Regions from separate parts of the Proteus sp. fly-1089 genome, predicted to be linked through region 3. Evidence: predicted binding sites of a transcription regulator. Region 3 holds the regulator's gene; each other region holds the start of a gene.
The links. Region 3 encodes CRP, which controls carbon source genes, mostly activating them, when cyclic AMP is high. Its sites were predicted from a motif close to ATGTGANNNNNNTCACAT; they were not measured.
Positions count from the first base shown of each region.

Region 1 (11,356 bases), on a different contig from region 3:
CTGCCACTGCAAATATTTTCGTTGGACAAACAGAAGCCCCACTGGTTGTTCGTCCTTATATTGCAAGAATGACAACCTCTGAACTCTTTGCTGTTATGTGTGGTGGTTTAGCCTCTGTTGCGGGTTCAGTACTTGCTGGATATGCCAGCATGGGTGTGCCGTTAGAGTATTTGATCACAGCATCCTTTATGGCGGCTCCGGGTGGTTTACTCTTTGCTAAATTGTTGATCCCTGAAACAGAAACGCCAGACGATCAAAAAGACGCGCTTGATAAAATGGCAGATGACGAAAAGCCTGCGAATATTATCGATGCCGCAGCCGCGGGCGCATCTTCTGGTCTACAGCTTGCCCTGAACGTAGGTGCCATGTTGCTTGCTTTTGTTGCCTTGATTGCATTAGTGAATGGTATTCTTGGTGGTATTGGTGGCTGGTTTGGCTATGAGAATTTCTCATTAGAACTCGTGCTAGGTTGGGTGTTTGCACCAATTGCCTTCCTGATTGGTGTACCTTGGAGTGAAGCAACCATTGCAGGCTCATTTATTGGACAAAAAATTGTTATCAATGAGTTCTATGCTTACTCTGAATTTAGTAAATACCTAAAAGAAGATGCATTAGTCGCAGGTTCTGGATTAGTGGTGTTATCTGCTCAAACGAAGGTTATTATCTCCTTTGCGTTATGTGGTTTTGCTAACCTCTCTTCTGTTGCCGTACTACTCGGTGGTTTAGGTGGAATGGCGCCAAACCGTCGTAAAGATGTGGCTCGTTTAGGAATGAAAGCCGTACTAGCTGGTACACTCTCTAACTTAATGAGTGCAACAATTGCTGGATTCTTCTTTGCATTAACGGCAATGGCAGTTGTTGCCGCTTAATTGATTTAATTGTAAAGAGCAGATGGGTATTTTACCTATCTGCTCTTTTATGTTTGTTTTCTGCTGTAATGTTAACTACTTTTATTGTGTGAGATATTTCGCAGATTGTATTGAATATGGTCAAAAATGTTGTCATTTAATGCGTATCACACTTTTTTTGCGTTATAAAGACGACTTAAAAACGGTATTCAAGTAACATTAAACCAGAAAATGACCTAACTGTGATATTTGTCACATTTTTATGTCATTGTTTGCAAGTTACATTTGATTAGTGTGACGCAAAGCACATCTAATTGTTCCTTAGCGTGTTCAAATAAGATGTGCTGAAACTTCATGGAATGGCGAAGGCTCAATGACGGGTCGCCGAAGTGAGCATAGCGCGGTGAGAGGGAGCTCAGCTGTCGTTGTAGCACTAGTTACAACAACATCTTCAAGGAACCAAGTCCGCTCGCCAACAAATTTAATCGCTAACCTTAAGCGTATGCCCAAAAGGGCTTAAGAAACATCGTTGGAGAGTTTTATGACAGATTTAACCGCTGCAGCGCGCCTTGCGCTGTCTTTGATGGATTTAACTACATTAAATGATGATGACACTGATGCAAAAGTGACTGCGTTATGTCATCAGGCTAAAAGCCCAGAAGGCAATACAGCCGCTATTTGTATCTACCCACGCTTTATTCCGTTAGCACGTAAAGTGTTACGTGAGCAGGGTACTCCAGAAGTCCGTATCGCAACCGTAACTAACTTCCCTCATGGTAATGATGATTTAGATATCGCATTAGCAGAAACCAATGCGGCATTAGCTTATGGCGCAGATGAGGTTGATGTAGTTTTCCCTTACCGTGCACTAATGGCAGGTAACGAGCAAATCGGTTTTGATATCGTTAAAGCATGTAAAGAAGCTTGCGCAGAAGCAGGTTCTTTATTGAAAGTCATCATCGAAACGGGTGAGTTGAAAGATCCGGCTCTTATCCGTAAAGCTTCTGAAATTTCAATCAAAGCGGGTGCTGACTTTATTAAAACTTCCACAGGTAAAGTACCTGTAAATGCAACACTGGAAAGCGCTGAGTTAATGATCCAAGTGATCCACGATATGGGTGTTGGCAAAGAAGTTGGTTTTAAACCTGCAGGTGGTGTTCGTACCGCTGAAGAAGCTGCTCAATATCTAGCATTAGCTAACCGCATTATGGGTGACAACTGGGTTGATGCCCGTCACTTCCGTTTTGGTGCATCAAGCTTGTTAGGTAATTTACTAGCCACTTTAGGTCATGGCGAGCAAAAATCGTCTAGTGGTTACTAATCCATTCGTGTAATACGCCCACGTTTTATTGTGGGCGTTATCAATGCTATAAAACCAGGAGGTTGCAGTGTTTCTTGCCCAAGAGATTATTCGTAAAAAACGTGATGGTCATCCTTTAACAGAGGAAGAAATTCGTTTTTTCATTAACGGCGTCAGAGATAATACTGTTTCTGAAGGTCAAATTGCTGCATTAGCAATGACTATTTATTTCCACGATATGACCATGCCTGAGCGTGTTGCTCTGACATTAGCCATGCGTGATTCCGGTACAGTATTGAACTGGAAAAGCCTAAATTTAAACGGTCCAATTGTTGATAAACATTCAACAGGTGGTGTGGGTGATGTCACTTCACTGATGTTAGGGCCAATGGTTGCCGCGTGTGGCGGTTATGTTCCTATGATTTCAGGTCGTGGATTAGGTCATACAGGTGGAACATTAGATAAACTCGAAGCTATCCCAGGTTTCGATATTTTCCCTGATGATGAGAAATTTCGCGATATTATTCGTAACGTGGGTGTTGCTATTATCGGACAGACTAACTCATTAGCACCTGCTGATAAACGCTTTTATGCTACCCGTGATATTACTGCTACAGTTGATTCAATCCCTCTTATCACAGCCTCTATTTTAGGTAAGAAATTAGCCGAAGGCTTAGATGCATTAGTGATGGACGTTAAAGTGGGATCGGGTGCCTTTATGCCAACTTATCAGAAATCTGAAGAGCTGGCTGAGTCTATTGTTCAAGTAGCAAACGGCGCAGGCTGTCAAACTACGGCGCTGTTAACGGATATGAATGAAGTTCTAGCTTCTAGCGCAGGTAATGCCGTCGAAGTTCGTGAAGCAGTTCAATTCTTAACAGGTGAATACCGTAACCCTCGTCTATTTGAAGTTACTATGGCGTTGTGTGTTGAAATGTTAGTATCAGGCCGTTTAGCGGATTCACGTCAACAAGCTCGTCAAAAACTGCAAGATGTGTTGGATAACGGTAAAGCGGCAGAAGTCTTTGGTCGTATGGTTGCAGCACAGAAAGGCCCATCTGATTTTGTTGAAAACTACAATAAATACCTGCCAACTGCGGTATTAAGTAAACCTGTATTTGCTGAGAAAACTGGGTTTATCACAGAAATGGATACGCGTGCATTAGGTATGTCTGTTGTGACATTAGGTGGTGGTCGTCGTAAAGCCACTGATGCAATTGATTATAGTGTGGGATTAAGCGACATCGTAGCGCTTGGTGCTGAAATCAACACAGACACTCCGTTAGCGATGATCCATGCTAACAGTGAAAAATCATGGCAAGAAGCTGCGGCTGAAGTCCGTAAAGCGATGGTAATTGGTGATAGTAAACGTGAAGCCTCACCAATGGTGTACCGTCAAATCAGCGAATAAGAACTCAATTACGATTTATAAGTGACATATCCGTGGTCTACGGAGAATGACACAGGAGAGAGAATTATGAAACGTGTACATATCATGGTATTAGATTCCTTCGGTATCGGTGCTGCCGGTGATGCAGAGAAATTCGGTGATCAAGGCTCAGATACTTTAGGGCATATCGCACAAGCGTTTGCTGACGGTAAAGCAGATAAAGAAGGTCGTAAAGGCCCACTTCATTTGCCAAATCTTTGCCGTTTAGGTTTAGGTAAAGCCGCTGAAGAATCAACAGGTAAATTCCCTATTGGTTTAGATAAAAACGCAGATATCATCGGTGCTTATGGCTACGCGAGTGAAATCTCTTCTGGTAAAGATACTCCGTCAGGCCACTGGGAAATTGCGGGTGTTCCTGTGCTTTTTGATTGGGGATACTTTAAAGAGCTGAAAAACTCATTTCCACAAGAACTGCTAGAAAACATCGTTAAACGTGCAAAATTACCGGGGTACTTAGGTAACTGTCACGCGTCTGGTACGGTTATTTTGGATGAACTTGGCGAAGAACACATGAAAACCGGCAAACCGATTTTCTATACTTCTGCTGACTCTGTATTCCAAATTGCATGTCATGAAGAAACTTACGGTTTAGACGAATTATATGAGCTGTGTGAAATTGCTCGTGATGAACTAAACAAAGGTGATTACAACATTGGTCGTGTTATTGCGCGTCCATTTATTGGTGATAAACCAGGTAATTTCGCCCGTACAGGTAACCGTCATGATTTAGCAGTAGAACCACCAGCACCAACTATGTTGAAAAAACTGGTTGATGAAAAACAAGGCCATGTTGTTTCTATCGGTAAAATTGCTGACATCTACGCAAACGTAGGTATCACTAAAAAAGTGAAAGCAACAGGTATTGATGCTCTGTTTGATGCAACACTTGAAGAAATGAAACTTGCTGGCGATAACACAATCGTCTTCACCAACTTTGTTGACTTCGACTCCTCTTATGGCCACCGTCGTGATGTTGTTGGTTATGGTGAAGCGCTGGAATTATTCGACCGTCGCTTACCTGAATTAATGGAGCTGGTAAAAGAAGATGACATTCTTATCTTAACAGCAGACCACGGTTGTGACCCAACTTGGCCAGGTTCTGATCATACTCGTGAGCACATTCCTGTTCTGGTTTATGGTCCTAAAGTTAAACCGGGTTCATTAGGTCATCGTGAAACCTTCGCTGACATCGGCCAAACTGTTGTGAAATACTTCGGTTTATCACCGGTCGATTATGGTAAAGCAATGTTTTAATTTAACTTCGGTAGGTATAGCAATATGCCTACCGAATGATATTTGAATAGTAAAAAGATCAATTAAAAGGAAGAATTATGGCTACCCCTCATATTAACGCAGAAATGGGCGATTTTGCTGATGTCGTTTTAATGCCGGGCGACCCGCTTCGTGCTAAATACATCGCTGAAACTTTTTTACAAGATGTCCGTCAAGTAAACAATGTTCGTGGTATGTTAGGTTTTACAGGTACGTATAAAGGCCGTAAAGTTTCTGTAATGGGCCACGGTATGGGTATTCCTTCCTGCTCAATTTACGCTAAAGAATTAATTACTGATTTTGGCGTAAAAGTGATTATTCGTGTAGGTTCATGTGGTGCCGTATTACCAGATGTTGAATTACGTGATGTTGTTATCGGTATGGGTGCATGTACAGACTCTAAAGTTAACCGTCTACGTTTCAAAGACCAAGATTTCGCAGCTATTGCAGATTACCAATTAGTTCAAAATGCTGTTGATGCAGCAAAAGCGAAAGACATTAAAGTTCGCGTAGGTAATATCTTCTCTGCTGATCTGTTCTATTCTCCAGATCCAGAAATGTTTGATGTAATGGAAAAATACGGCATTCTAGGTGTTGAAATGGAAGCCGCAGGTATTTACGGCGTTGCAGCTGAATACGGTGCAAAAGCGCTGACTATTTGTACTGTATCTGACCACATCAAAAAAGGTACACAGACTACAGCAGAAGAGCGTCAAACTACCTTTAATGAAATGATTGAAATTGCATTAGAATCTGTTCTGTTATTAGAAGACTAATCAATACATTTCGTTGCTTAAAAATAATAAAAACCCAATTTTAAAATTGGGTTTTTTTATGTCCATATGTTTGATTAATTAAATTAGAAACTAAGGAGCATAAATATAGGTTTCTAAATAAGGGTCCATTTTAATAGCGTAGTTTTTTAGATTATTCAGGCTAGGTGTTAACGGATCTTTGCACTCTTTTTTACTAATAATATTATTGTCTTTATAAACAATCACGCCATTAAAGTTCCATCCTCTACCTTCACCGTCATAAACAACGTAGCTGTAATTTCCATTCTTAAATCGAATATAAGTCGATGCTCCTGCAACAAACATCTGATGCCCATAAAAGACATTATTATTAGGTTGTTGAGGAACTGGTAGTGTTATCTCTGTTTTAGCAAGTGTGCCATAGCGATACACCGGAGGGGTTCCATGTTCGGCAAATACACTGACATACTTACCATTTTCAAGTTGGCAGGTAAATTCTTCAGCATAGACACTTGCGGATAATAATACGAATACAGCAACAACAGCGATAGGTGCTTTCATATTGTCTTCTCCGTTAATTACCTACTTTATTACTTTAAGTATCGGCAAAAAAAACAAAAAATGTAGAGTAAATATTCTGATTGTTTAGTGGGGTTACTATATTATTTTTAACTTATATTTTTGTTATTAGCAGAACTATTATCTGTGATTATTTTTTCTTTTATATTTTCATTAATGACTGCTTTCTATTTTAACCTTAACCCATATTTTGTACCTAATAATGGTTAAAATTAAAATAATTTGCTAATTATGAAAAATATCATAGTGTTTTCGTTTGATTTTGCTCATTGTAATTAAATTAAATGTAATTTTTGCTGTACCAATTGTGGAAATAACAGATTAATTCAATTAATTAAATTAAGAATTCAGTAATATCAGTTGGTTAGCATGTTATTATTATATTTTGATTATATTTCAAATAGTTAATAGTATTGCAGGTGATTATTTTTGTTTATAGCCTTATTTTCATTGTGATGTCAGTCACATAAGCATATAAATGAAATAATAATATCTGTAAATTTAACTTTCCGAAGATTTCTATTGTATTGATATTAAATAAAATATTTTGTTTTATGTGGTTGCTAACAGAACCTATGTGATCGCATGAAGCACTAACTAATTTAATTAGAAAATGTATAGTATTGCTATGCAATCAATTTAAATTTTTGTCGGTTTCTATTTGGAGAATATAGTGAAAAATCAAGATTTATTAGGTCTATCTTCTGCTAACATTCTGAATGCGGAATTTGAGAAGAAATACCACGACGTTATTGCTCACTTTTTCAGCCGAGATCCGAAGTATTGGCCGATATTTCAGGATAAAACAATCCAATCGATTACACAGTTTAGAAAAACAACAACTAATGATAATGACCAATTACAACGTTACTCAAATGGGCAACAGCTATTCGATCGTTTAATGGCGGATACGCAAATCCAACAAAATATTAATTACCCAGAAAACGATCCTAATGAATTACTGATGTTAGTTTCGACACTGTGTAAAAACTGGGAAAATCCATTGGCTGTTGAAAATGTTATTGCAATGCCAAGTGATCCGGGTGTTTATGGTTCAATCTTGGGGTTAATGGGCAACCCTAACATGGTGTATTGTGAATATTCAGGTGTCGCTGATGCGTTAGAAAAAGTGACGATTAAAAAAGTCGCTAAATTGGTTGGTTACGATCCTGAAGTTGCATCTGGTGTGTTCACTCAAGGTGGCACCATGTGTAATTTATATGGTTATCTATTTGGTTTACGCAAATCTATGCCTAATTCTAAACACTTAGGTATGGCAGCAGATCAAGATTATCGCATCATTAACTCTCAAGGTGGTCACTACTCAAACATGACTAACCTTGCGCTGTTAGGTGTTGATGTTGATAACAAAACCATCCGTATTAAAGTGTCTGAAGATAACACCATTAATTTAGAGCACTTAGAGCGTGAATTGAGAGCGTGTTTTACTGTTAAATGCAAAGTACCAACTATCATGTTAACCACAGGAACAACAGACACCTTCGGTGTGGATGATGTGAAAGGTGTTTGTGAGTTACGTGACCGTTTATGTGAAGAGTTCGAGATCCCTGTTAAGCCTCACGTACACGTTGATGCCGCTGTTGGTTGGCCGATTATCTTCTTCTTAGAATATGATTTTAACAGTAACCCGCTGGCAATTAATGATGTCACCTTAGAAGGTTTACGTCAGAACGTAGAGAAATTTAAACATCTGAAATATGCCGACTCTATTACTATCGACTTCCATAAATGGGGCTATGTGCCTTATACCTCAAGTTTAGTATTAGTGAAAAATGGCAATGACTTCGTGGCACTGGAAAACGATCCTGAAAACTTCACCTATTTTGAGCACGAATTAGAAGGGCAGACTCACTTACAATCCACTATTGAATGTACACGTAGTGGTGTGGGTATCTTTGGTGCTTATTCTGCAATGCACTATATGGGGATTGAAGGTTACCAAACCATCATTGCTCACTGTTTGCAAAACGCGAACTACATGCGCCATCAGTTGTTAGAGATGGGTAATGCAAAAGTTATCGTTCCTCAAAACCAAGGTCCAAGTGTTGGTTTTAAACTGTATGATCCAAACTTAGTGAAAGATCCTAATGTTGCCTTTGATTTAGAGTTAACGTGCTCTACAGATAAAGAAGCATATGACTTTATGGTTCATAACACACAATGGCATAGAAAACTTTTCTTACAACGTGGTAGAGAAGGATTATTTACTAACTGGGTAGATTCTATTGCCTGCTCGAAATATGCGAAAAATAACCGTTACGTTTACCTTCCAGGTGAAAAAGCGGTATTTATGAATCCAAATACGGAACGTACACATATTGATAATTTTATGAAAATATTAACCGAAATGAGTCAAAATATGAGCTCAAAAAAGGTTGCGAAAATCTAATTAAATCATTGTCTGATTAAATAAAATAAACTGTACTTTAATCGAGAAAATTCATATTAAGGTACAGTTTTTATTTTATATGATAATAATTACAGATTATCTGAGTTGGCTATCTTTGCTACCACGGCGATTATATCCACTAAAGGCATTATTTTTTTTATCAATTGCCTCTTGGCAGTTTAAACAATAACGCACACCAGGAACGGCTTTTTGCCGAGCTGGAGAGATTGGCTCACCACATTCATCACAAAACTCTGCACTTTCACCTTGTGCCATTTGGTTGCGAGCTCTTGCAATTGCATCATCAATGGTGGCATCTATTTGCTCTTGAACAGCACTATCATTAGCCCATCCACTCGCCATTATATTCTCCTATTTTTGCAGTGAATATAAATACTATTATTAGGGCGATGGTGAAAAAATCAACAAAATAAAAAGGGAAATGTACCTTAACTTACTGCGATAGAAATAAAAAACCCCTCATAGAGAGGGGTAAATTTCAGAGGCATAACGGTTGTTGTTATTGTTTTTGTTCTCTAATAAACAGAGAAATAATAAAGAAGAGGGCGACAAATACAATAATCAGGTTAAAGCCAACAGAAACATTATAGCTTTCTGATACTTGGCCAATTAATGAACCTGCTAACGCACCACCCAATCCAGAAGCAACATAAATCAATCCCATCACCGAGCCACTTTTGCTGGTTAATTTTGTGGCAACGGCGGCTGCTGTTGGAAACAGCACTGATAATGCAAAACCAAATACCATAAACAGATAAACAATATTTTGTACAAAGATACGGCTTACAATAATGGCTATCAGAGAAAATAATGAAAATAGAATAAGTGTTTTGCGATCACCCAATGCAAGGTTAATAAAGCCACCAATAAAACGGCCAATAGTAAATAAGAATGCAAAACTGGAAATCACATAAGCGGCTGTTTCTGCTTTTTGCGCGCTACTCATATTTCCAATATCCATAGAGGTATAGAAAATAGGGAAGAAATTTAAGAAAGCGGCTTCAGCAGCAACATACAGCGTAATAAATAAGATAACCAATAATAGCGATTTTTGTGTCAGTAACTCTAAAAAGTCACTGAATTTCATATCGACTTGTGCGCTGTTTTCTATTTTTAATGTACTCAATACGAGAATAATGACCGCAACAATAACGGCAACACCCACATAAAAAGTACGCCATGAAATAGAGTGTGAAAATAGATATTGTAAAATTAGCGGAGTGACAATCATCCCTACGCCAAACATTGCATTGGAGACGTTAAACATCATGCCCGCTTTCTCTTTATAGAAAGTCGGAATAACGGTAACGATAGAGACAAGCATTGAGCCAATACCTAATCCAATAACCAGATAAAAGCCAAAAAATAGCATCACATTAAAAGCAAGGCTGGTTCCTGTTAAACCAACAGCCATCATCAGTGAGCCAATAAACATCATGACTTTTAACCCTTTCTTATCGGTAAAATAACCCGTTAATAAACTGGCAATTAAAAAACCGATTTGGAAAAAGGTAATTAATGAGCCAACTTGGCTCATATTTAATGAAATATCATGTTGAACTTGTTCGAGAATAAGCCCTTTTGTATTTTGAATGCCACCGAGTAAAAACATCGTGACAAACAGAAGGAAAAAGACTTTCCATTTTTGTTGTTTAGCCATAATTTTATCCTGATTTTCCACGGTGTATTATTATTTAATCATGTTGTTATAGGCGTTATTATTAGGTGTGTTGTGTTTACCAATTGCATCAAATAATTCTTGAGTAGCCCATCCATAGCAATAATAAAGTAAGTCATCACAAGCACTTTCTTCTGCTGCAATAACGGCTTCGATTAATTGAGAGGCAGGTAAATTCCACATTTGAATACCACTATAAATAAAGGTATTTGGCTGTGAAAGCTGGCGAACTTTATTATTTTGTTCAGCAACAAAGTGAATAGGAAAACCTTGCTGTTTAAAGGTTTCGTATGAAATATCATAAGGTAATTCAAATAAGCGTTTGAACGCAGTAAATGCACGTTCTTGGCTTTCGCTATCATGGGCAAAATAATTAATTAACCCTTGAACATCTGCACCTCCCCCTAATTTATGATAAGGGAAATGTTTGAGTGTCGAAGAATAACGGGTTAATTCATGATAATTTTGACCTAAGATCCAACTATAAGCTGGTGGCCATAGATCAAGCCATAACGTAATGCCACCCGCAGTTTGTTTGGCATCAGACAGTAATTTTTCAACTAATTGAGTCACACTTTGTTGGCGAAATGTTTGCCATGCTTTTAACAAAGGCTCTTCTTTTAATGCGGTAACAGGTGTTTCGAAATCCCCTTGTTTCAATGAATCAGCTAAAGCTGCGAGACGATGTTTGATTTCGTTAATAGGCAAACCTTGCTGTACCATTTTCTTTTCACAGTGTGGGCAAAAACAAGTAAATAATCCTGCGGGATTCACTTCTTTACCTGCCCAATCAGGGAAACGAATTCGGTCAATTAAAAAGGTGTCGTAACCGTAGTTTTGTTTTAATGCGGTGAATGTCTTTTGCCATAATTGAGCGACATCAGGAGCGTTAGGGCAGAGCCAATGTGCTTGTGGACGACCTTTAAAATCCACAACCTGATTGCTTTCTACATCTCCAGCGAAATCGCCATTAAGAATATTAGCCCATGGAATGACTTTATATTTTCCACCATCAGTGGCTTTTTTTATTGTCATTAGCGGAT
Region 1 is NZ_JBEETS010000006.1:12,475-23,830, reverse strand. Features, by position in the region: gene ABN080_RS13315 (NupC/NupG family nucleoside CNT transporter) at 1-869, shown strand, start outside; gene deoC (deoxyribose-phosphate aldolase) at 1,390-2,169, shown strand; gene deoA (thymidine phosphorylase) at 2,237-3,559, shown strand; gene deoB (phosphopentomutase) at 3,626-4,852, shown strand; gene deoD (purine-nucleoside phosphorylase) at 4,930-5,646, shown strand; gene ABN080_RS13290 (hypothetical protein) at 5,737-6,186, opposite strand; gene ABN080_RS13285 (pyridoxal phosphate-dependent decarboxylase family protein) at 6,878-8,614, shown strand; gene ABN080_RS13280 (DksA/TraR family C4-type zinc finger protein) at 8,711-8,977, opposite strand; gene ABN080_RS13275 (MFS transporter) at 9,135-10,295, opposite strand; gene ABN080_RS13270 (hypothetical protein) at 10,326-11,356, opposite strand, start outside.
Region 1: a site for CRP is predicted at 1,141-1,158, ahead of deoC (deoxyribose-phosphate aldolase). Genes of this name have one in related genera too.

Region 2 (11,356 bases), on a different contig from region 3:
AGAAAAACCAACCTTTATCTATCATTTCCCTGCGTCACAAGCGTCATTGGCTGAGATTAGTTCAGAAGATCACCGTGTTGCAGAGCGCTTTGAAGTCTATTTTAAAGGTGTGGAGTTAGCAAATGGATTCCGTGAGCTAACGGATGCGCAAGAACAACGCCATCGCTTTGAACGTGATAATCGCCAGCGAGTGGCAATGGGATTACCTGAGCAACCTATTGATGAGCGCTTTTTAGCTGCCCTTGAAGCAGGATTACCAGAGTGTTCTGGTGTTGCTTTGGGTGTTGATCGTCTCATTATGTTGGCGCTTGGTGTCGATCGTCTTAGTGATGTGATTGCATTCCCTGTTTACAGAGCATAAGCTCACCTATCGATGAAGATTAAAAAAGAGAGCCAAGGCTCTCTTTTTATTTTTTAGATTTTCGGCTTTGTCTTCGTTTTTCTTCTGCTTCAAGTGCCTTTTCTTGAAACTTTGCAAACTTATCTCCTGTTACGTCTTTCATATAGCGATAATTAATAAACCAAAACGTAATGCACGAAAATAAAATAACCCACCAAATTAAAAGTAGTTTTAATGAAGAATTAACGCCTAGCATTAAATTAAAGCTAATTAAGACCATTAAGCTGACGAAGATTGAGCTAAATAGTCCACCAGCAATTTGTGACATATATTTTTTTAAAGGAGTGATACTTATTAATGGCAAAATAATGGCCATAGAAAACAGCACGCCAAATGTGGCAAACATAATAATCGAAATAGGTTCATCAAAGCTTAGAAACCAATCCGTTATGCCAAAAAAAGAAAAAGGAATTTCTATCATGATATTACCTCCCTACTAGGGTAAAAAAGAGGGATATCTTTAAATTTAAAAATAAATGTAAATAACACATTAGGGAAAATATGTATTTCAGTATTATAGAGAGTCACGGATTGATTGAAGAATTCTCGTCTGTCAGCTATGCATTCTTCTAGTTCTTTCGCTTGTATTTGTAATAGGTGTAAGTTTTTTCCACTGATAAGCTCAGGGTAATTTTCAGCAATGATGAGTGATTTTTTTATTTGAGGTAATAACTGATTAGCTAAATCAACTTTTTGGTCTAATACATCTGCGCGTAAATAGTGATCTCTATTTTCAGCTAATTTTTCAAATAAGGCCTTCTCATGCTCCATCGCTTTTTGTGTAATCACTATCAGCATGGGGATCAAATCAGCTTGTTTTTTTAATAAAACATCAATATTTGCAAAGGCTTTATAACAATTATTCTTTAACATCACCATGTTGTTATAAATCATCACTAATTGGCGTATTAAGAAATAAACCAAAGTGAGAATAAAAATGATGAAAATAAGCCATTCCATATAATTAATTACCAAGGAAGAGAAGTATTATTAAAATAAAGCGTTAGTATGCCGTTTTGATAATCCATTGGTATCACTAGAATGGAAAGGATAACAAAAAGAGCAATGATAACGATAGTGGTCGCGTTGCGACGAAAAGGGCGCGCTTTGTTCCAACTAACAACATAATCTTGTGGCGATAAACCCAGTAGGTAATGAGGTGCTTTACGTGTGATAACCACTTCGCCATTGATAGACTCTGCATGACCAATTAATAAATACGTTGTGTTTGCTCCTAAGATGTACTCTTTAAAACGTTTATTATTATATTCAAGATCCTGATGAGGCTTGATACCAAGGTGAACAAAAGGAGTATCTTCTGCGAGCACTTGGATTGATCCCGTATCATCGCTCATCGTGAAATTATGGATCTTCTTTTCACAGAGTGTTTGGTGATAGCTTTTTTTGCCTTCTTTGTCTGTGGATATATCATATTCATAATAGAAGTAGCCATAACACTCTTTTTGGCCTAATCGACTACTTAAGATTTTCCCTGCGGTTATCTTACCTTCAATTTCAACAAGCCCAATGGCCAAAGAGCGGATCTTTGATGTTGCTAGAATTTTTTGAAAGCGTAAAAAACGTTTTTCAGGTGTTCTTTTGACGATTTGGTAAACGAACATTAAAACGAAACTTAAAAAGAATAATCTTTGGTCAATAAACAAGCTGAAGCTTAAACTCAACAATAAAAGGCTAATAAATACAGTGTTTATCAGTGCCGAAAATTTAGAGTTTCCTTCATTTTGCAATTGATGATAATTCTTTATCGCTTTTTCACCGATATTAGCAATATGGGTTGAAATGCCATAGGCAAATAGCAAAATAACAGAGAACGCAATACCAGAAATAAGATTAACAACGGAGTCTTCGCCACTAGGATATAAGTTGGCTTCTCGCGAAAAAAACAGGTATTTCCCGGCAGCAAAAGCGATCCCTAAAAAAGGAATAATACTCAAACTGTTCTTCTTTTTTTGAGTACGTTTGCTGCGTAAAAAATAGATTAATACGCCTACAGCACAGCCGATAAAAAAATAAATTAACACTGTAACCTATCCTTAATGCGGTTATTTAAATTGCTGTCATTTAAAATGAATACCATCAAATTTCATTTCTTCTTTTGGTATTTCTAGCAATTGCATACGTTCAAAGCGGAAAAGGCCAGCAATTAAGCTATCAGGAAACATCTCTATTGCGGTGTTGTAGTTGGTAGTTGCATCATTAAAGCCTTCACGGCGTTGAGCAATTTTATTTTCTACATCACTAACACCCGTTTGAAGTAATGCTAATTGTTCACCTGAAATTAACGTAGGATAATTTTCAGCAAGGGCAATCATGCCACGCAATGCGGTATTCATCTCATTTGATGCGCTGATTTTTTCATTAATATTTTGTGCTTTAAAGTAGCGTTGTCTTGCGTCGCTTAATGCAATAAATACACTTTTTTCGTGCTCCATGGCTTTTTCAGCTACAGCCATTAATTGAGGAATTTGGTCTGCTCGTTGTTTTAAAATAACGTCAATATTCGCAAATTGATTACTGACTTGGTTACGCGTCGCAATAAGACGATTATAAATTGAAATACCCCAACTAATAAAAAGAACGATAAGAACGAGTAAAATAATGGCCATTATTGTCATTGTGATCCCTTCTTTTAATCAATATTTAAGAAATGATAATAGCTAACTCAAAAAGTTATTTTGGTTTTTTAATTAAATTATTAGAGTAACTTAAAGAAAGATGAAGAAATATACAATCAGAAAGGGCGCAAATAGCCTACTCTTTCAAAAGAAAGAGTAAAATACTTGTCATACTTCAAGTTGCAGCGTTGTTGACGCCGTTTACTCGCGCTAGTCACATACTCATGTATGCTCCTAGCGTTTCGTTCACTTGTCGCCTAGCTGCACCTTGAATTATTTAGGACGCAAATAAAATACGATGAATTATTTGGCTTGTTTTTGTAAGAACTTAACCCCTAAATCAGGGAAGTCTGTAAAGACACCTTCAGCGCCTGCTTGGTTATAAATAATGTCGTAAAGCTGGTCACCATCTTTTGCGTATTTAGGAAGTTTATCAATACGAACAGTAAATGGATGAATGGTCAGTTTATTAGCATGGGCATCAGCAGACATACCGGTTAAGGTGATTTTTTCTGGCGTTGAGTTTTCTTCCACTAACATATGGTAATCAGGACCAATTCCATCAGCATAAGTGGCAATCTCTTTCATTGCACCCGGCTTAAACATCCATTCATAGCTGTAGTTTGTCCATGTGCCGTCGGGCTGTTTCTCATAAGTCTCATTCCAGTCGGTATAAGCAATTAACTGAACAAGTTTTAAGTCCATGCCCATTTTTGGCATCAATTCTGTTTTGATGCGTTTTAGGTCGTTAGCATCGAATGATTGCAGATAAACATTATCGGTTTTTTTCGTATAACCGTACTGTTTAAGCACTTCCAGTACTTTAGTGGTAATGTCTTTACCTTCTTGTTCATGGAACCAAGGGGCTTTAATTTCAGGGTAAATACCAATGTCTTGACCCGTAGATTTATTTAAACCTTGAATAAATTCAATTTCTTCTTGGAAGGTATGCACACGAAAATCAGATTTCCCCATCGGGAAACGATTTGGATAACTTTGGACTTTTTTACCGTCAACGATATCGAAGCCTTCGGTAAATTTCAGTCCTTTGATCTCTTCAAGCGTAAAGTCGATAGCATAGTAGCGACCGTCTTTTCTTGCTCTATCAGGGTAACGCTCAGCCACATCTGTTACACGATCAAGATAGTGGTCATGTAAGACAACCAATTCATTATCTTTGGTCATCACCAAGTCTTGTTCTAGATAATCTGCACCTTGCGCATACGCTAATGCTTTAGCAGGAAGCGTATGTTCAGGCAAGTAACCACTTGCACCACGGTGAGCGATAACGACTTTATCACTTGCCGCTTGTGCGATTGCACTTAAAGATAGAGTTAAAAGAACGCCTGCAACTAACGGTTTTAGTCTAAAAGATGTACTCATAAAGCTGCTCCATTTTAATTCTACGTACAATAATGTTATGTACAGTTGGCAATAAAAAAGCCACATCAAATAACGGATGTGGCTTGGTTTTTAGAGATGAGATTTAATCAATTTCATAAATAATCAGTTAGCGATTATTCGTACTTCTGAAGCATTTCACGTTTGTGTTTGGTTTCAGTAACCATCACGATAAGTAATAACACAACAGACAGTGCACTACCGCCGATCATGACCATAAAGCCGCCATCCCAGCCGAAGTAGTCAACGGTGTAACCTACGATAGCACTCGCTGCAACAGAACCACCTAAGTAACCGAATAGTCCAGTAAAGCCTGCTGCTGTACCTGCTGCTTTTTTCGGTGCGAGCTCAAGGGCATGTAGACCAATCAACATAACAGGGCCGTAGATTAAGAAACCGATGATTAACATACACGCCATATCAACATTCGGGTTACCCGCTGGGTTCATCCAGAATACGATAGTTGCGATAGTTACTAAGGTCATGAAGAATACACCTGTCGCACCACGGTTACCTTTAAACACTTTATCCGACATCCAACCACACAGCAGTGTGCCCGGAATACCTGCGTATTCGTATAAGAAGTAAGCCCATGATGATTTATCCATTGCAAAGTGTTTTACTTCACGCAGATAAGTCGGTGACCAGTCCAGCACGCCGTAGCGCAGCAAGTAAACGAACACGTTCGCAATCGCAATCATCCACAGAAGTTTGTTAGGGAACACATACTTCATAAAGATTTCTTTTGCAGTCAGTTCTTGTTCGTCAGTTTCTTTATAATCAGGTGGATAGTCGTTTTTGTACTCTTCAATTGAAGGTAAACCACATGATTGAGGGGTATCGCGCATTAATGCGAATGCAATCATAGCAACTAAGATCGCGGCAAATGCTGGCATATATAACGCTGCTTTCCAGTCGTTAAACCACGCCATACCTAATAAGAACAGTAATGGAGGTAAGCCACCGCCAACGTTATGTGCACAGTTCCAAATCGAAACGATACCGCCACGTTCTTTCTGTGACCACCAGTGCACCATGGTACGTCCACAAGGAGGCCAACCCATACCTTGGAACCAACCACAAAGGAACAACAGAACGAACATTATCATAATGCTCGAAGTTGCCCATGGTACAAAGCCCATAAATAGCATCACTAGAGACGCTAAAATAAGACCTGCTGGTAAGAAATAACGAGGGTTAGCACGGTCAGAGAATGAGCCCATGATAAACTTAGAGAAACCGTAAGCAATCGAGATCCCTGATAAAGCAAAACCTAGGTCACCTTTAGAAAACCCTTCTTCTACGAGGTAAGGCATTGCTAACGCAAAGTTTTTTCTTACTAAATAATAAGCAGCATAACCGAAGAAAATCCCCATAAAGATCTGCCAACGTAGGCGACGATAGACAGGATCTATCTGCTCTTTTGGCAAACGCGCTTTATGTGGCGCAGGTCTAAACAGACTTAACATATTAGCCTCCGATGGCTTTTATTTTAATATGTTGATATTAAATAATGACAAAACGAACAGTGAAATTATCAAAAAATTTTCTTTAACGAACTTAATAGTAAACTTATACAATCAAATTTACTGTGAGGTATTACTCAGTTGTCGAATAATTTTTCAAGATGTGCAATTTTGAGTGATATGTTAACTTTATCAAATACTTTTTGTTAAATAATTTGTGATTAGTATCACATATGTGGTTTTAATTTTTCACTCGTGAGCGTTTCTCTTTCGTTTTTGCTCATTATCAAACATTAACCACACTTTTTGTGTATCTTATACACTATAATTAACGCTAAAGAATAATTAAGCGTTTGCTGAATGTAATGTGAGAGGGCATCTCTATGATGAGCGGTTCACCAGTGACAGAAACAGATGTCATTATTATTGGCGGAGGAGCAACCGGTGCAGGCATGGCAAGAGACTGTGCACGCCGTGGATTACGTTGCGTTCTGCTAGAAAGACACGATATTGCAACCGGTGCAACCGGTCGAAATCATGGGTTGTTACACAGTGGTGCGCGTTATGCAGTAACCGATCCTGAGTCAGCGCGTGAGTGTATTGAAGAGAATATGATCTTAAAACGGGTCGCTCGTCATTGTGTAGAAAAGACGGATGGCCTTTTTATTACCCTACCTGAAGATTCTTTAGAGTTTCAACAGACTTTTATTCAATCTTGCCAAGCAGCAGGTATTGATGCTCAAGCGATTTCACCCGAAGAAGCTATTCGCTTAGAGCCTTCTGTTAACCCGAATTTAATCGGTGCAGTTAAAGTACCTGATGGCACAGTCGATCCTTTTCGTTTAACCGCGGCAAATATGTTAGATGCTCGCGAACATGGCGCACAAGTCCTGACTTATCATGAAGTCGTTGGCCTTATTCGTGAAGGTGACCGTGTTAAAGGTGTCAAAGTTTACGATCATCAAACGAAAAGAATGTATGAAATTCGCGCACAAATTGTGGCGAATGCTGGCGGTATTTGGGGACAAAAAATTGCTGAATACGGTGAATTAAAAGTTCGAATGTTCCCAGCAAAAGGTGCATTACTGATTTTAGGTCATCGCATTAACAATATGGTGATCAATCGTTGTCGTAAACCTGCAGATGCCGATATTTTAGTACCTGGCGATACGATTTCATTAATTGGTACAACTTCAACACGTGTACCTTACGATGAAATTGACAATATGTATGTCACTCCTGAAGAAGTCGATATTCTTATTCGTGAAGGTTCAATGTTAGCGCCAAAACTGGCTCAAACTCGAATTCTACGTGCTTATGCTGGTGTACGCCCTTTAGTGGCAAGTGATGATGATCCATCAGGCCGTAATGTTAGCCGTGGTATTGTTTTACTCGACCATGCGCAACGTGATGGATTAGAGGGCTTTATTACCATTACGGGCGGTAAATTAATGACTTACCGTTTAATGGCCGAATGGGCGACAGATAAAATATGTGAGAAATTAAATGTCTCTGCGAAATGTACCACTGCAGAAGAGGCATTACCTGGCTCTCGCCAATCTGCGGAGCAAGCATTACGTAGCGTTGTTTCATTACCTGCACCAATTCGTGGTTCAGCGGTTTATCGCCATGGTGATTTAGCGAATAAATTACTGAGCAATGAACGTATTGATAAAAGCTTAGTATGCGAATGTGAAGCGGTAACAGCGGCCGAAGTTCGCTATGCGGTTAACTCTTTAACAGTTAATAACTTACTTGATTTGCGTCGTCGTACTCGTGTGGGTATGGGAACTTGCCAAGGTGAACTTTGTGCTTGTCGTGCTGCTGGATTATTAAACCGTTTACAAGTTACTACTCCTCACGAATCAGAGCAGCAACTTGCTCATTTCTTGAATGAGCGTTGGAAAGGTATTCGACCAATTGCTTGGGGCAATGCATTACGTGAAAGTGAGTTTACCAGTTGGGTTTATCAAGGTTTATGTGGTTTAGATGCAGATATGATTGAAAAAACAGCTTCAGCGGAGGCAGATAATGAAATTTGACGTCATCATTATAGGTAGCGGACTGGCAGGGTTAACTGCGGGTATTCGTCTTGCCGAAGCCGGTAAGTCTTGTGCAATCATTAGTAATGGTCAAAGTGCGTTGCATTTTTCATCAGGTTCACTGGATTTATTAACTCATCTTCCTGATGGAACAGCGGTGACTCAGCCTAAAAAAGCTCTGGCAACGTTAGCAGAGTTAGCGCCAAAACACCCTTATAGCCGTATTGGTGAAATTCAAGTTTCAACTTTAATTGAACAAGCTCAGGCATTGTTGGCAAGTACAAGTGGTCTTGAGTATCAAGGTAGTGGTGATGAAAACCATTATCGTATTACGCCAGTAGGGCGCTCTCGTATGAGTTGGATGAGTCCAAAGCGAGTTCCTATTCATGGTATTGATAAAGCATTACCATGGAAAAAGTTGGCCGTGGTAGGAATTGAAGGTTTCTTAGATTTTCAACCTCAATTTGCAAGCAATACGCTTAATGAGCAAGGTGTTGAAGCAATTCCTTATCATATCCACTTACCGTTATTAGATAGATTGCGTGATAATCCAAGTGAATTTAGAGCAGTTAATATTGCGCGTTATTTAGATAAACCTGAAAACACACAAGCGTTAGCTGACGAACTGAAAAAACATGTTGATGACAGTGCTGAGGCGATTATTTTACCTGCATGTATTGGGCTTGATGCTGAAGAGCCTGTGACATTACTGCAACAGTTAGTAGGTAAACCGATTTGTCTATTACCAACATTGCCACCTTCTCTATTAGGAATTCGTCTACATCAAGCATTAAAACTGCGTTTTCAAAAAGCGGGCGGTTTAATTATGCCAGGTGATCGCGCAGAGGAAGTTGACTTAGTGGGTAACACTGTTACAGGCGTTCACACTAGAAATCACACTGATATTCCTATTCGTAGTGAGCATGTGGTATTAGCAACGGGTAGTTTTTTCAATAATGGCTTAATTGCCGAGTTCGATCGTGTTTATGAGCCTTTAATGGAGCTGGATTTGTTAGAGGCATTACCTCGTAATGAGTGGACGCAAGAGAATGTCTTTGCGAAACAGCCCTATATGCGCTTTGGTGTTAATACCGATAGCCAATTAAGGCCCATGAAATATGGTGAAGTATTAGACAATGTCTATGCTGTGGGTGCTGTGTTAGGTGGATTTGATCCACTAAATGAAGGTTGTGGTGCTGGTGTTTCAATGATTAGTGCTCTTTATGCCGCGCAACAAATTTTACAGCATCATAAATCAGAACAGACCACATCTGCGGTTGTGGAGGCAGCACAATGAGTTTACAAGATAACAGTTTTGAAGCTTGCATTAAGTGTACAGTTTGTACAACTTACTGCCCAGTTGCAAAAGTGAATCCACTTTATCCTGGTCCTAAACAAGCAGGCCCTGATGGTGAGCGTTTACGCTTAAAAGATCCGATGCTTTATGATGAAGCATTGAAATATTGCACTAACTGTAAGCGTTGTGAAGTCGCATGTCCGTCAGATGTAAAAATTGGTGATATCATTTCGCGAGCGAAACTGAACTACAATACCAAAACACCTAAAATTCGTGATGCTATTTTAAGTCATACGGATTTAATGGGAACATTATCCACGCCAATGGCGCCGATAGTAAATACTATTACCGGATTAAAACCAGTCCGTAAAATCTTGGATAAAGCGCTTAAAATCGACCATCGTCGTGAATTACCAAAATACTCTTTTGGTACATTTAGAACATGGATGAAAAAACAAGTTGAAGAGCAGGCACGCTTTAAAGATCAAGTTGCTTTCTTCCATGGTTGTTATGCTAACTATAACCACCCACAATTAGGGAAAGATTTAGTTAAAGTATTCAACAAAATGGATATTGGTGTTCAGTTATTAAAACGTGAAAAATGCTGTGGTGTTGCATTAATTGCGAATGGTTTTGTTAAACAAGCCAAAAAACAAGCCGCTGTGAACCTTGAATCTCTGACAGAAAAAATTGTTGAAAACAATATTCCTGTTGTTGCAACATCATCAACCTGTACTTTCACTATTCGTGATGAGTATGAACATATCCTTGATGTTGATACATCAAAAGTACGTGAAAATATCGAATTAGCGACACGTTATATTTATCGCTTACTGGAAGATGGCCGTGAATTACCACTGAAACATACCCCGTTAAAAGTGGCATATCACACGCCTTGTCATATGGAAAAAATGGGATGGACGGCATATTCCATTGATTTAATTAAACGTATCCCTGGTGTTGAGGTGATTGTTCTTGATTCTCAATGCTGTGGTATCGCCGGAACTTATGGTTTTAAATCTGAAAACTACGATGTTGCTCAAGGTATTGGGGCGGGCTTATTCCGTCAAATTGAAGAGAGTGGATGTGATATCGTTATTACAGACTGCGAAACCTGTAAATGGCAAATTGAGATGTCAACAACGAAAAAATGTGAGCACCCCATTAGTTTATTGGCAAGAGCATTATAAGTATTGCCTATCCGATAATAAAAAAGTAATTGATTACTAAGATAACAAGCAACTAGGGAGTAAAAGAGGATCTTTTATTCCCTTTTTTTATTTTTAATAAAAAAACATGTGAAATATAAGAATATAAGAAAATAAGGAAATTAAATAACCTGATATTGTGGAGCACAGGTTATTTAAATATTTTTATTTTTTAATGAGAGATATAGGTATTTTGGTAAAGCCAAATATTTTGGACTTTTTTAAGTGTGATATTTTGCCCATTAGTCAGCGATAATGCCTGTTTTCCGGCCTCATTAATAATGGGGATATCTAATGCATTTGCTAATAAAGTTGTGTTAGATAGTGGATTCCCATGGCTTAATAAAATTCCTTTAATTCTATGGGTATCAAGTGCAATTAATGTGGAGGGATGAAGTTGTTTTGTCACTAGAATAGCATTTGGATAGGGAGGCGGCGTCATTGGTGGTGGTGCTGACGTCAAATAGCGCAGTAATCGAGATAAAATATCATCTAAATCACTTTCTCTGGCACGCATATTATCATCATCCATTTGCGCATAAGTATCTATTAAATCAATAAATGTCTGTTGTAGGGCAAACTCAGCATTACAGTGATGTTTACTTATCATGCTACACACTGTTAGTTGTAATTCTGCATTTTCTAATAAGAAACGATGACTAGAAAAAATATGAGTATATTGCTCGCCAATCTTGCGATAGGTTTCTTCGGTTAACCAGTCTATATCCTTTTTGGAGCGCTCAATGGCTTTTACGAGACGTTTTTGCTCTTCAAGTAATAAGTGAGCGGATATTTCTTTACGAGGGATCACGAAACGATGATAAGGGTATAGCCAAACAGGTGCGGTTATAGTTCTGACAGGTTCGTAATTAGTATTTTTGGGGTGAATGTTAAAGTTAGGGAGAT
Region 2 is NZ_JBEETS010000002.1:548,739-560,094, reverse strand. Features, by position in the region: gene epmA (elongation factor P--(R)-beta-lysine ligase) at 1-361, shown strand, start outside; gene ABN080_RS08995 (hypothetical protein) at 408-821, opposite strand; gene ABN080_RS08990 (LemA family protein) at 818-1,360, opposite strand; gene ABN080_RS08985 (hypothetical protein) at 1,369-2,442, opposite strand; gene ABN080_RS08980 (LemA family protein) at 2,479-3,036, opposite strand; gene glpQ (glycerophosphodiester phosphodiesterase) at 3,340-4,419, opposite strand; gene glpT (glycerol-3-phosphate transporter) at 4,554-5,906, opposite strand; gene glpA (anaerobic glycerol-3-phosphate dehydrogenase subunit A) at 6,287-7,945, shown strand; gene glpB (glycerol-3-phosphate dehydrogenase subunit GlpB) at 7,935-9,242, shown strand; gene glpC (anaerobic glycerol-3-phosphate dehydrogenase subunit GlpC) at 9,239-10,432, shown strand; gene ABN080_RS08950 (phosphoenolpyruvate-utilizing N-terminal domain-containing protein) at 10,623-11,356, opposite strand, start outside.
Region 2: a site for CRP is predicted at 6,119-6,136, ahead of glpT (glycerol-3-phosphate transporter). Genes of this name have one in related genera too.

Region 3 (11,356 bases):
GAAGTGGTTTATGCTAGAAGTGAAAGGGGAAAGGTAATTTTCCCCTAATCAATAAAAGAATAGTCAGTTTCTGGATAGGAAAAAGAAGAGATTAAACGTTATTGTCATTTACAGGCGCTTCTTCTTTGCCTGAGTACCATTCATTAAGTGTGTTACGTAGCTTATCAATACCAATTTTTTTCAATGATGAAAAATATTCGATACGAATATCACCGACTTTACTTGCTAGTGCATCACGTACACTCATCAATTGTTGTTTACGGGCACCAGATGCCAGTTTATCGGCTTTAGTCAGTAAGACGAGTGTAGGAAGTTCAGACTCAACAGCCCAGTCAATCATTTGCATATCGAGGTCTTTTAGTGGATGACGAATATCCATTAAAATAACCACACCTTTTAAGCACTCTCTTTTTTGTAAGTACTCGCCTAAAGAACGTTGCCATTTGCGCTTCATTTCTTCAGGAACTTGAGCATAACCGTAGCCAGGTAAATCGACTAAGCGTAAACCCTCTTCAATTTGGAACAGATTGATTAATTGAGTACGACCTGGGGTTTTACTGGTTCTTGCTAACCCATTTTGTTGGGTTAATGCATTTAAAGCACTGGATTTACCGGCATTAGAGCGACCCGCAAAGGCAATTTCAATCCCTGTATCTGGTGGTAAATGGCGGATATCAGGCGCACTGATGATGAAATGTGCTTTTTGGTAATTAAATTGGGCCATTATGGTATAAACCTCTCTGAAATAATGCGGCTTCTCATGCATACTCATTTCAATTCTGCGTGAGAAAGAATATCTAAAATATCTATTTGCTCTATTTTGGCGCAATTTAATGACTTATAACAGAGCTTAAAAATTAAAATTTACTCTGTTATGACGTAATTAGACTTATTAAGCGTAAATAAAGGTAAATGATTGGCACTATTTACCTCAGCGAATTAGAATCCCTGCATATTAAGTAAGTTGTAGACTATTAAAGTAAAGGATCCCTGCATGTTAAAACGTTTTCTTGTCACCTTCGTTACCGCTTGCACTTTAACAACAGCGACTTTTGCAATGGCAACGGGAGAAACCTTCGTTAAATTAGTCACCTCTGAAGGCAATATTGAAATATCACTGGATAATAAAAAAGCCCCAATAACAACGAAAAATTTTATTCAGTATGTCGAAGATGGATACTATAACGGCACAATTTTTCATCGTGTTATCCCCGGTTTTATGGTTCAAGGCGGTGGTTTCACCGCTGATTTGCAACAAAAGCAAACCAGAGCACCTATTAAAAATGAAGCAGATAATGGGTTACGTAATGTAAAAGGCTCTATTGCTATGGCACGTACGTCGGATAAAGATAGTGCAACCAGCCAATTCTTTATTAATGTGGCTGATAATGCCTTTTTAGATCACGGGCAACGTGATTTTGGTTATGCCGTATTTGGTAAAGTTGTAAAGGGTATGGATGTGGTTGATAAAATTTCACAAGCACAAACCCGCAATATCGGTCCTTACCAAAATGTGCCAGTAAAAACGGTTACTATTTTATCTGCTGAAGTCGTAAAAGAATAAACGCATTATTAGGATAGGATATTTACGTATTCTAATAAGATAAAATGCATATAAACCGGAATGGAAGTATTCATTCCGGGATTTTTAGTACGAAAAAAATATTTTTTATCGTCTGTTTTTTCGTGTGATCTCCTGCAATAAGTATTCATTACACTATTAATCACTGTATTCATCATCAATTACCGTCATTATTGTTATTGCGCAATAAATCAGCAGATTTTCTTGCTTACTATTCATATTTTATACCTGTGCTATGATAATCGGCTTTGTTGTACCCAAGTCGGTTAAACAACGAGCTATTTTGGCAAATATACACTCGCTTTAAAATAGTAATAAAATAGATAATGATAAGAAAATCAGTCGGATAGGCTAATATGCTGTTACTTATTGATAATTACGACTCGTTTACCTACAACCTCTATCAGTATTTCTGTGAATTGGGTGCTGAGGTTGTTGTTAAGCGTAACGATGAGATTGACCTTAAAGAGATAGAAAAGATGATGCCAGCACATCTTGTTATCTCGCCAGGACCTTGTACTCCTGATGAAGCAGGGATCTCTCTTGAGGCTATACAGCGGTTTGCCGGTGAAATCCCTATTCTTGGCGTTTGTCTTGGACATCAAGCAATAGGACAAGCTTTTGGTGCATCTGTTATCAGAGCACGAGAAGTTATGCATGGTAAAAATTCATTGATACATCATAACCAACAAGGTGTTTTTAAAGGACTTAATCGCCCTTTAAGTGTAACGCGCTATCACTCTTTAGTGATAGATGCTACGACGCTACCAGTGCCTTTTGAAGTAACGGCATGGAGCCAACATGATGGAAATGTTGATGAAATTATGGGAATTCGCCATCGTACACTTCCAATTGAAGGGGTTCAATTTCACCCAGAAAGTATTTTAAGTGAACAAGGGCATGAGTTATTAAATAATTTTCTTAAATATTAATAGGATAGTATTTAAATAGCGAAATAACACCTTTTTATACAAAACCACATTTGATTTTTTATTCATATTTAGTGATTATATTTTCATATTGAATATGAATAACGATCAGGTGGGGTAATGACAAAGCAAAGTATCAACCGGGCAACTTACGATCAAGTAATGTTGCCAATTTATTCACCCGCAGAGTTTATTCCTGTCAAAGGAATGGGTAGCCGTGTTTGGGATCAGCAGGGAAAATCGTATATTGATTTTGCTGGTGGTATTGCTGTTTTAGCACTGGGGCATGCTCATCCTGGCCTTAATCAAGCCTTGAAAGAACAAAGTGAGCAGCTTTGGCATGTTAGCAATATATTTACTAATGAACCTGCATTACGTTTAGCGCAAAAATTAATAGATAACACATTTGCGGAACGTGTCTTTTTTGCTAATTCAGGTGCAGAAGCGAATGAAGCCGCATTTAAATTGGCTCGTCATTATGCCATCACTCGCCATAGTCCTTATAAAACTAAAATTATTGCTTTTCATCATGCATTTCATGGCAGAACTCTGTTTACAGTATCTGTCGGTGGGCAGCCTAAATATGCAGATGGTTTTGGTCCTAAGCCTGCAGATATCGTGCACGTTCCTTTTAATGACTTAGATGCGGTTAAAGCGGTAATGGATGATCACACTTGTGCCGTTGTACTAGAACCAGTTCAAGGTGAAGGTGGCGTAACGGCGGCAACACCTGAGTTTATGAGAGGGCTACGTGAGCTGTGCGATAAGCATCAAGCACTACTTGTTCTTGATGAAGTACAAACAGGTATGGGGCGTACAGGTAAGCTTTTCGCTTATATGAACTATGATGTGATACCAGACATTATTACAACCGCAAAAGCACTAGGAAGTGGTTTCCCTCTCAGTGCGATGTTAACAACACATGAGATAGCTTCTGCAATGGGTGTAGGGACTCATGGTACAACTTATGGAGGTAATCCACTCGCTTGTGCAGTGGGCAATGTCGCATTTGATTTAATTAATACGCCTGAGGTACTTGAGGGTGTAGAAAAGCGTTATCAATGGATTGTAGATGAGCTCACGGCAATAAACCAAACCTACAACGTCTTTTCGCAAATCCGTGGACAAGGATTATTGATCGGTGCACAACTCGCACCACAATATGAAGGTAAAGCCAAAATACTATTAGGATTAGCTGCAAAGCATGGTTTAATGATGTTAAATGCAGGCGCTGATGTTATGCGTTTTACGCCATCATTAATTATTACCCAAGAAGAGCTACAAGAAGGAATGGTAGCATTAAAAGCGGCTATTGCGGAGTTTGTAAAAGAATAGTCCTTATTATAAACCCCATCACAAGAATGGGGTTTATACAGATCTTTTTATCAATAGCCCTTTGTATCGGGCTATTGTTTGTTCGGGCGGGGAAACTTAGCGAGTCCCGTAAACGACGATTGTTTTACCGTGTGCAGAGATCAGGTTTTGATCTTCCAACATTTTCAGAATACGGCCTACAGTTTCGCGTGAACAACCAACGATTTGACCGATTTCCTGACGTGTAATTTTAATTTGCATGCCATCAGGATGCGTCATAGCATCGGGTTGTTTTGCTAAGTTTAGTAAGGTTTGTGCAATACGACCTGTTACATCAAGGAAAGCAAGGTTACCTACTTTTTCTGATGTGGTTTGTAATCTGTTCGCCATTTGAGCTGACAGGCGCATCAGAATATCAGGGTTAACCTGAATTAATTGGCGGAATTTTTTATAGGAAATTTCTGCTACTTCACAGGCTGTTTTTGCTCTAACCCATGCACTACGTTCTTGATCTTCTTCAAATAATCCAAGTTCACCGATGAAATCCCCCTGATTCAGGTAGGAGAGGATCATTTCTTTCCCTTCTTCATCTTTAATAAGAACAGCCACGGAACCTTTAACAATATAATAAAGTGTTTCCGCTTTCTCACCTTGGTGGATCAGCGTGCTCTTGGATGGATATTTGTGAATATGGCAGTGTGACAAAAACCATTCAAGAGTCGGGTCTGTTTGCGGCTTGCCGAGAACCATTCGCGTTATCCTCTGTACGTTAAATGCAGCCTTTCAAAACGGATGGACTCCCTTTTGAGACAGCGTGCTTAAAAATCCTATCTTGACCTATTAACTTCCTGAGAACACGGTAAGTTAATATGGAGTAGATTATAATAAATGAGAAAATAATGCATTGATCTTAACCACTATCATCAAGCAGATATTGTTTTTAACACAATTAGTGCATTAAGTCTCGTTTTACGCAGTCAGCATAATAAACCTATTTGCTAATTGCTAGTTGAATTATGAGAATGTACTCTTTTAGTTTCTGTCATGTTTAGAGGGAAAATAAATGGAAGCACGAGTTAAGTGGGTTGAAGATTTATCTTTTGTTGGTGAGTCTTCATCAGGTCATCAAATAATGATGGATGGGAACTCTGGCGATAAAGCACCAAGCCCAATGGAAATGGTCTTAATTGCTGCGGGGGGATGCAGTGCGATTGATGTCGTTAGTATTTTACGCAAAGGGCGACATCAAGTCACTGATTGTGAAGTAAAATTAACATCAGAGCGTCGCGAAGAAGCCCCTCGTTTATTTACTGATATCAATTTACATTTTATTGTTTCAGGTAAAGAACTCACAGATAAAATTGTTGAGCGAGCTGTTCAATTATCTGCAGAAAAATATTGTTCCGTCTCTTTAATGTTAGGAAAAGCAGCTAATATTACACATTCATTTGAAATAAAAGATACTGAGTAAATTTGATATTTTAAAATAAATTTTAATCAGGAAATAATATCCCTTAAATAAGGGGATATTATTTTTATAAAAATAGAGTTTATTTTTGTTAACTGATCTTTTCGCCATTTAATAATTTTTTGACTAATGGCGCCATAATTAATTCCATCGCTAATCCTAATTTTCCACCAGGCACCACAATCGTATTTATTGTTGACATAAATGAGCCATGCAACATTGCCAGCAAATAAGGAAAATCAATATCAGTTAAGCCTCTAAAGCGAATAACAATAAAACTTTCATCAAGAGTTGGGATAGCTTTAGCTGAGAATGGGTTTGATGTATCGACGGTAGGGACTCGTTGAAAGTTGATGTGAGTACGCGAAAATTGCGGAATGATATAGTTAATATAATCATCCATTGAGCGCACCACTGAATCTCTTACGGCTTCTTGTGAATGACCCCGTTCAGTTGTGTCTCGGATAAGTTTTTGTATCCACTCAAGGTTAACGATAGGGACAACACCCACTAATAAATCAACATGCTGTGCGACATCATGTTCATCAGTGACAACACCTCCGTGTAATCCTTCATAAAAGAGTACATCGGTATTATTGGGTAATGATTCCCATGGTGTAAAAGTTCCTGGTAATTGATTGTAGGGCGTCGCTTCATCATAAGAGTGTAAATATTTACGTGATTGGCCCTGTCCTGTTTCGCTATAGTGGCTGAATGTGGAACTCAGTAGGCTAAAATCATTTGCTTCAGGGCCAAAATAGCTAATATGTCGCCCTTGTTCTTTGGCTTTCCTTATCGCCATATCCATTTCAGGGCGAGTATAGCGATGAAAACTATCTCCATCAATTAAAGCAGAATGTGCATTAAGTTGTTGGAATATCTTACGAAAAGCTTGGCTCGTGGTAGTCGTTCCTGCTCCACTTGAACCAGTAACCGCGATGATAGGATGTTTGACTGACATAGATTATCCTTTTGCAAATAAGGTTAGCCCTTATTGGTGGCGATATTGCGCTCTGGGTGATCAATCAGAGCGAAACTGCGATGCAGGCATAATATTGACGCTTTCATGAAGTTCTGACCAAACTAACACGGCTTCACCGGATTTAAGTTGTTTTTTTACGTCGGCGACTTTTTGTTCTAGCGTCTTCTCTTGGATACCATAATCAGTGCCTTCTCGTAAAACGAAACTTTCAATAAGATTGTCTAGTGTCTCAGTGGAAAGTTCGTTCCAAGGTATTATCATTTGGTTTTCTCCAAATAAGCGGACAACCAGTCAGGTATCCGATTTTCAAGCCACATCACGGGTTTAGAAAGCTTGCCACTAACAAAACCCACATGCCCGCCAAATTCAGTAAGTTGATATTCAATATTATTCGGTAGTGTTGTGATATCAGGAATAACATCCGCAGACATAAAAGGATCATCTTTAGCGTGAATAATCAGTGTTGTTTTCTTTATTTTATTTAATAAAGGCAAAGCACTGCATTGACGATAGTAATCAAGGGCATCTTTGAACCCATGAATTTTAGAGGTAATCAGATCGTCAAATTGGCGTAGCTTTTTGATGGATTTTATTGTCAACAAACTAATTGGCAATGATTCAGGATAGCGGATCAGCTTGCGTGTTGCGTTATTTTTTAGTCCTTTTAATAGATACCATTGGTAAAAACGGGAAAAACCATGCTCAATTTTAGCTGAACAAGGCTCTAACATTAATGGTGCTGATACAATAACAGCTGCATCTACAACGGCATTTTCACCACTCTCAGCAAGGTAATAAGCGAGCATGTTACCTCCAAGAGAGTAGCCAACAGCCGCTGTTGGCTGTTCACCAAATTCCTTTTTTAGCCAATTTAAAAAGTAGCGAGCATCTTCGGTTTCACCTGAGTGATAGATGCGTTTTTGTCTATTGGGTTCGCCACTGCATCCTCTAAAATGCATCACAACACTTAGCCAGCCTCTCTCTTTTGCTGCTGATAACATGCCATGAACATAAGGACTGCTAAAGCTTCCTTCTAAACCATGAAAGATAACTAGCCTTGGCTTATCGAGAGCCATTTTAGGATCTTCACTCCATGCCAAATCGACAAAATCATTATCAGGAAGGTTTAGTCGTTGCCAGTAAGGCGTTAATAGTGGTGTTCTACGCACTATTCGTGGTAAAAGCGTTTGTAAATGTGGATTTTTAGCCCAACGCATTGGATTAAAGTATTGAGACATATTTTCCGTCTATCAAAATGAATTAACACTTGTTTGCTAAATAACATACTGCTATTTTCGGTGAAAATAAAACATCTGTCACATCTTTGAGCGCTCGCTATGACAATTAGCCTTATTTTTTCTTTAACTATTTTCTTGTTTATTGCTGCTATCACACCTGGACCCAACAACTTATTACTTACTTCATCAGGCGCTAATGTCGGTTTTAAAGGCTCATTAAAGCTTATGGCGGGTATTATGCTGGGAATGCAATGTGTTTTACTTAGCTCGGCATTTGGTGTGGCTGCATTACTGATTATTTATCCTGCATTGCATATAGGATTAAAGATAATCGGGAGTGCATACTTACTTTGGCTTGCTTGGAAAACAGCGACATCATCTTATCAACGTTTAGATATCCCTGCAAAAACGCCACAAGCAGTAAGTTGGTTTCAAGGTGGATTATTACAATTTCTCAATCCTAAAGCGTGGATGATGGGATTAGGGGCAGTTGGGAGCTTTAGTTTATCTGGTGATGCCTATTTTAGCTCAATTATCGCGATGAGCATTGTGATGGTGATAGTGAATTTTGTTGCAGGCATTGTTTGGATTTTAGGGGGAACCTTAATCAGCTTATTTTTACAAAGCAGAAGGTCTTGGTTTATTTTTAATATTTCAATGGGATTATTAACAGCGCTCTGTGTTCCTTTGATTTGGATTGAATAAATAGCTATAAATCAATGAGTAACTTAATTATTTTGATTTAAATAATGCTTTTTTAAGTTTGGTTGACATGATTGTTCTCAACACCCATCAAAAAAAGAGTATAAATCTAGTGAAAGAGAGATCTATGATCGCCTGTTATCACGGGTATTTATGTTAAAGTGCTCTTTTATATAAGGTGGGAATAAAACTACCTCATTTTATATAAACGTGATTATTTAACATTTTCATTTATCTAAATTTATACTTTAAAGTGAAAAATAATTCTCGCGAATAGGAATTATTTATTCCTCTTTACTGGTTGTAATTAAAGAAAATTTTATTGTATATATGTTTTTAGTGTGTTTTTTTATTGTTATAACTTAATAAAAGCGTTTAAAAACGCAATATTATTGAATATATATATAGATTGAATTTATATTCTCTTATTGACCAAAAAGAATAAATTATTATTAAAAATTGGAAAAAAAACAAATTAAGTATTATAGAATATCGTGGTTAATGAAGAAAAGCAGATAAAAAAGATAATTATAAACCTATTATAAAAGTAAGTATTTTAATAATAATATTACTTTTTATAATTCATTGTTTATGTTCTTTTTTTTATTTATTTTTATCTGAAAACCTAAATAGCTTTAGGTTTCAAACTCTTTATCAAGAATGATCCCATATATAACGATATAGTACTCGAAGTGGATATTGTCATTATGCCAACATTAACAAAAATTGCTTGGATCAAGCCAGGTATGGCTACAAATCAGCGTAAAATAGCAGATTATATTTTAGATAATCCTGAAAAAATGGTGACACTTTCATCACAGCAATTAGCTGTAATTACGGGTGTTAGTCAGTCTGCTATTGTTAAGTTTAGTCAAAAAATAGGATTCAAAGGTTTTCCATCTTTGAAACTTGCAATAAGTGAAGAGCTAGGCCGGAAAAATGCAGGTACAGGGCAAAATACTAACATATTACATAATCAAATAGGTTCTGATGATAGTTTAGTTGTTATTGCACAAAAACTGGCGCAAGAAAAAAATAATTCTATTAGTGATACAACTCGCCAAATTAATTATTTTCATTTTGAAAAGGTGATCCAGCTTATTGATGAAGCCCAACGTGTTCAAATTATAGGTATTGGTGGTTCTGGGTTGGTGGCTAGAGATTTAAGTTATAAATTACAAAAAATCGGCATTACGACACTTATTGAAACGGATCATCATGTCCAAATATCTGTTGCTCAAATGTTAAGTTCAAAAGACTTACAAATAGTTATTTCTTATAGTGGAAAACGAAAAGACATGTTGGTGGCAGCCTCTGTTGCTAAAAAACAGGGAGCAAAAATTATTGCCATTACAGGAGAAAAGCACTCTCCATTAGGCAGAATTTCTGATTATATATTAGAAACAATTGCGGATGATGGAGAGTGGAGAAGTGCTTCAATCTCATCTCGCACTGCACAAAATACAATAACAGATCTTATTTTTATGGCGTTATTAAAGAAACGTGATGAATGTGCGAAGACATTAGTGTTAAGTTCTCAGGCATTAATTAACAGCCTAGATAATTAAAAATTTTGAACTGATTCAAAAAATTAATATTTAAAGGTAGGTATTTACACTTATTGCTAAAGTTATTCTCCCAATGGCCGAAACGATAGTTATTTAGGCAGTGTTTTTTTGTTGAGATATTTTAATTTCAATGTCGAGGAGAGTAACTAATGCGTAACAATCAACCGGTGACACAGCGAGAATACCCGGTATCTGAAAACGCAACACTGATGTCGACGACAGATCTTGATGGCAATATTATTTATGCCAACGAGGACTTCGTCGAGGCCAGTGGGTTTTCAGTAGAGGAACTAGTGGGAAAACCCCATAATATTGTCCGGCATCCTGATATCCCTTCAGATGTTTTTAAGGATATGTGGAGAACCTTAAAACAAGGCGAAGTTTGGACTGGGATCGTTAAAAATAGACGTAAAAATGGTGATCACTATTGGGTAAGGGCCAATATCACGCCTATTATTCGTCAAGGTAAAATTCAAAGTTTTATGTCGGTCAGAACCTGTGCACTAAAAGAGGAAATAGCACAAGCTTCAGCACTTTATGATGCATTTAATCAAGGTAAATATCCTTCTCACACCTTTTTAAAAGGTGCTTTTGTTTATAAGGGATGGCAACGTTGGCGCTCATGGAATCAAACTATTTCATTAAAAAAACGCCTTCGCCTTTTTATTCTATTCCCTCTACCGTTTATGTTGTTAAGCGCATGGTTTTCTGGCCTATCCAGCTATGCTCTTTTGATGCATGTTGTTGTTTTACTATTATTACTAATGGCAAATGAGCGCATTCTGTATTTTCAAATAGTTAAACCCATCATTCAATTAAATAAACATGCTAATCGAGTTGCAACAGGAGACGAACATAACGTTGCTTACCTTAATCGTATTGATGAAATCGGGATGACTCAGCGTTCAGTTAATCAGTTAGGCCGAATGTTCCGTTGGTTAGTGAATGATGTAAGTCATCAAATTCATCAAGTCGATATTTCTTGTGATCAACTCGCCGCGGGTAATCGTGATTTATATGTAAGAACGGAACAAACAGCCAGTAATGTTGAAGCAACAGCATCTACGATGAATGAGCTTACTACAGCGGTAAGTAGTAATAGTGAAACTGCGGGGCAGGCAAATAACCTTTCTAATATCACCTGTGATGCGGCGATAAAGGGAGGCAATGCAATGGATAATATAGCCAATACTATGAATGATATTGCGAAAAGTTCAGAGCGGATCAGCAATATTATTGGTGTAATTGATAGCATTGCTTTTCAAACCAATATCCTTGCATTGAATGCATCAGTAGAAGCTGCTAGAGCAGGCGAACAAGGACGAGGTTTTTCTGTGGTGGCGACTGAAGTGAGGGAGTTAGCACAACGCAGTGCAGAAGCAGCTAAAGAGATCAAAAAATTGATTAGTGCTTCAAGTAGTAATATCAAAGTTGGTTCAAAACAAGTTAATGAGACGGTCAGTACGATGGAGGATATTGTCGTACATGTCAAAAATGTGACCGATTTAATTGGTGAAATTAGTCTTGCTTCATCCGAACAAAGTGCGGGACTAAAGGAGTTAGGCCGTGCAGT
Region 3 is NZ_JBEETS010000007.1:222,384-233,739, forward strand. Features, by position in the region: gene yihA (ribosome biogenesis GTP-binding protein YihA/YsxC) at 92-724, opposite strand; gene ppiA (peptidylprolyl isomerase A) at 995-1,564, shown strand; gene ABN080_RS15330 (aminodeoxychorismate synthase component II) at 1,939-2,514, shown strand; gene argD (bifunctional acetylornithine/succinyldiaminopimelate transaminase) at 2,632-3,846, shown strand; gene crp (cAMP-activated global transcriptional regulator CRP) at 3,943-4,575, opposite strand; gene ABN080_RS15345 (OsmC family protein) at 4,889-5,296, shown strand; gene ABN080_RS15350 (phosphoribulokinase) at 5,385-6,254, opposite strand; gene ABN080_RS15355 (YheU family protein) at 6,315-6,536, opposite strand; gene ABN080_RS15360 (hydrolase) at 6,533-7,513, opposite strand; gene ABN080_RS15365 (LysE family translocator) at 7,613-8,218, shown strand; gene ABN080_RS15370 (SIS domain-containing protein) at 8,923-9,783, shown strand; gene ABN080_RS15375 (methyl-accepting chemotaxis protein) at 9,933-11,356, shown strand, end outside.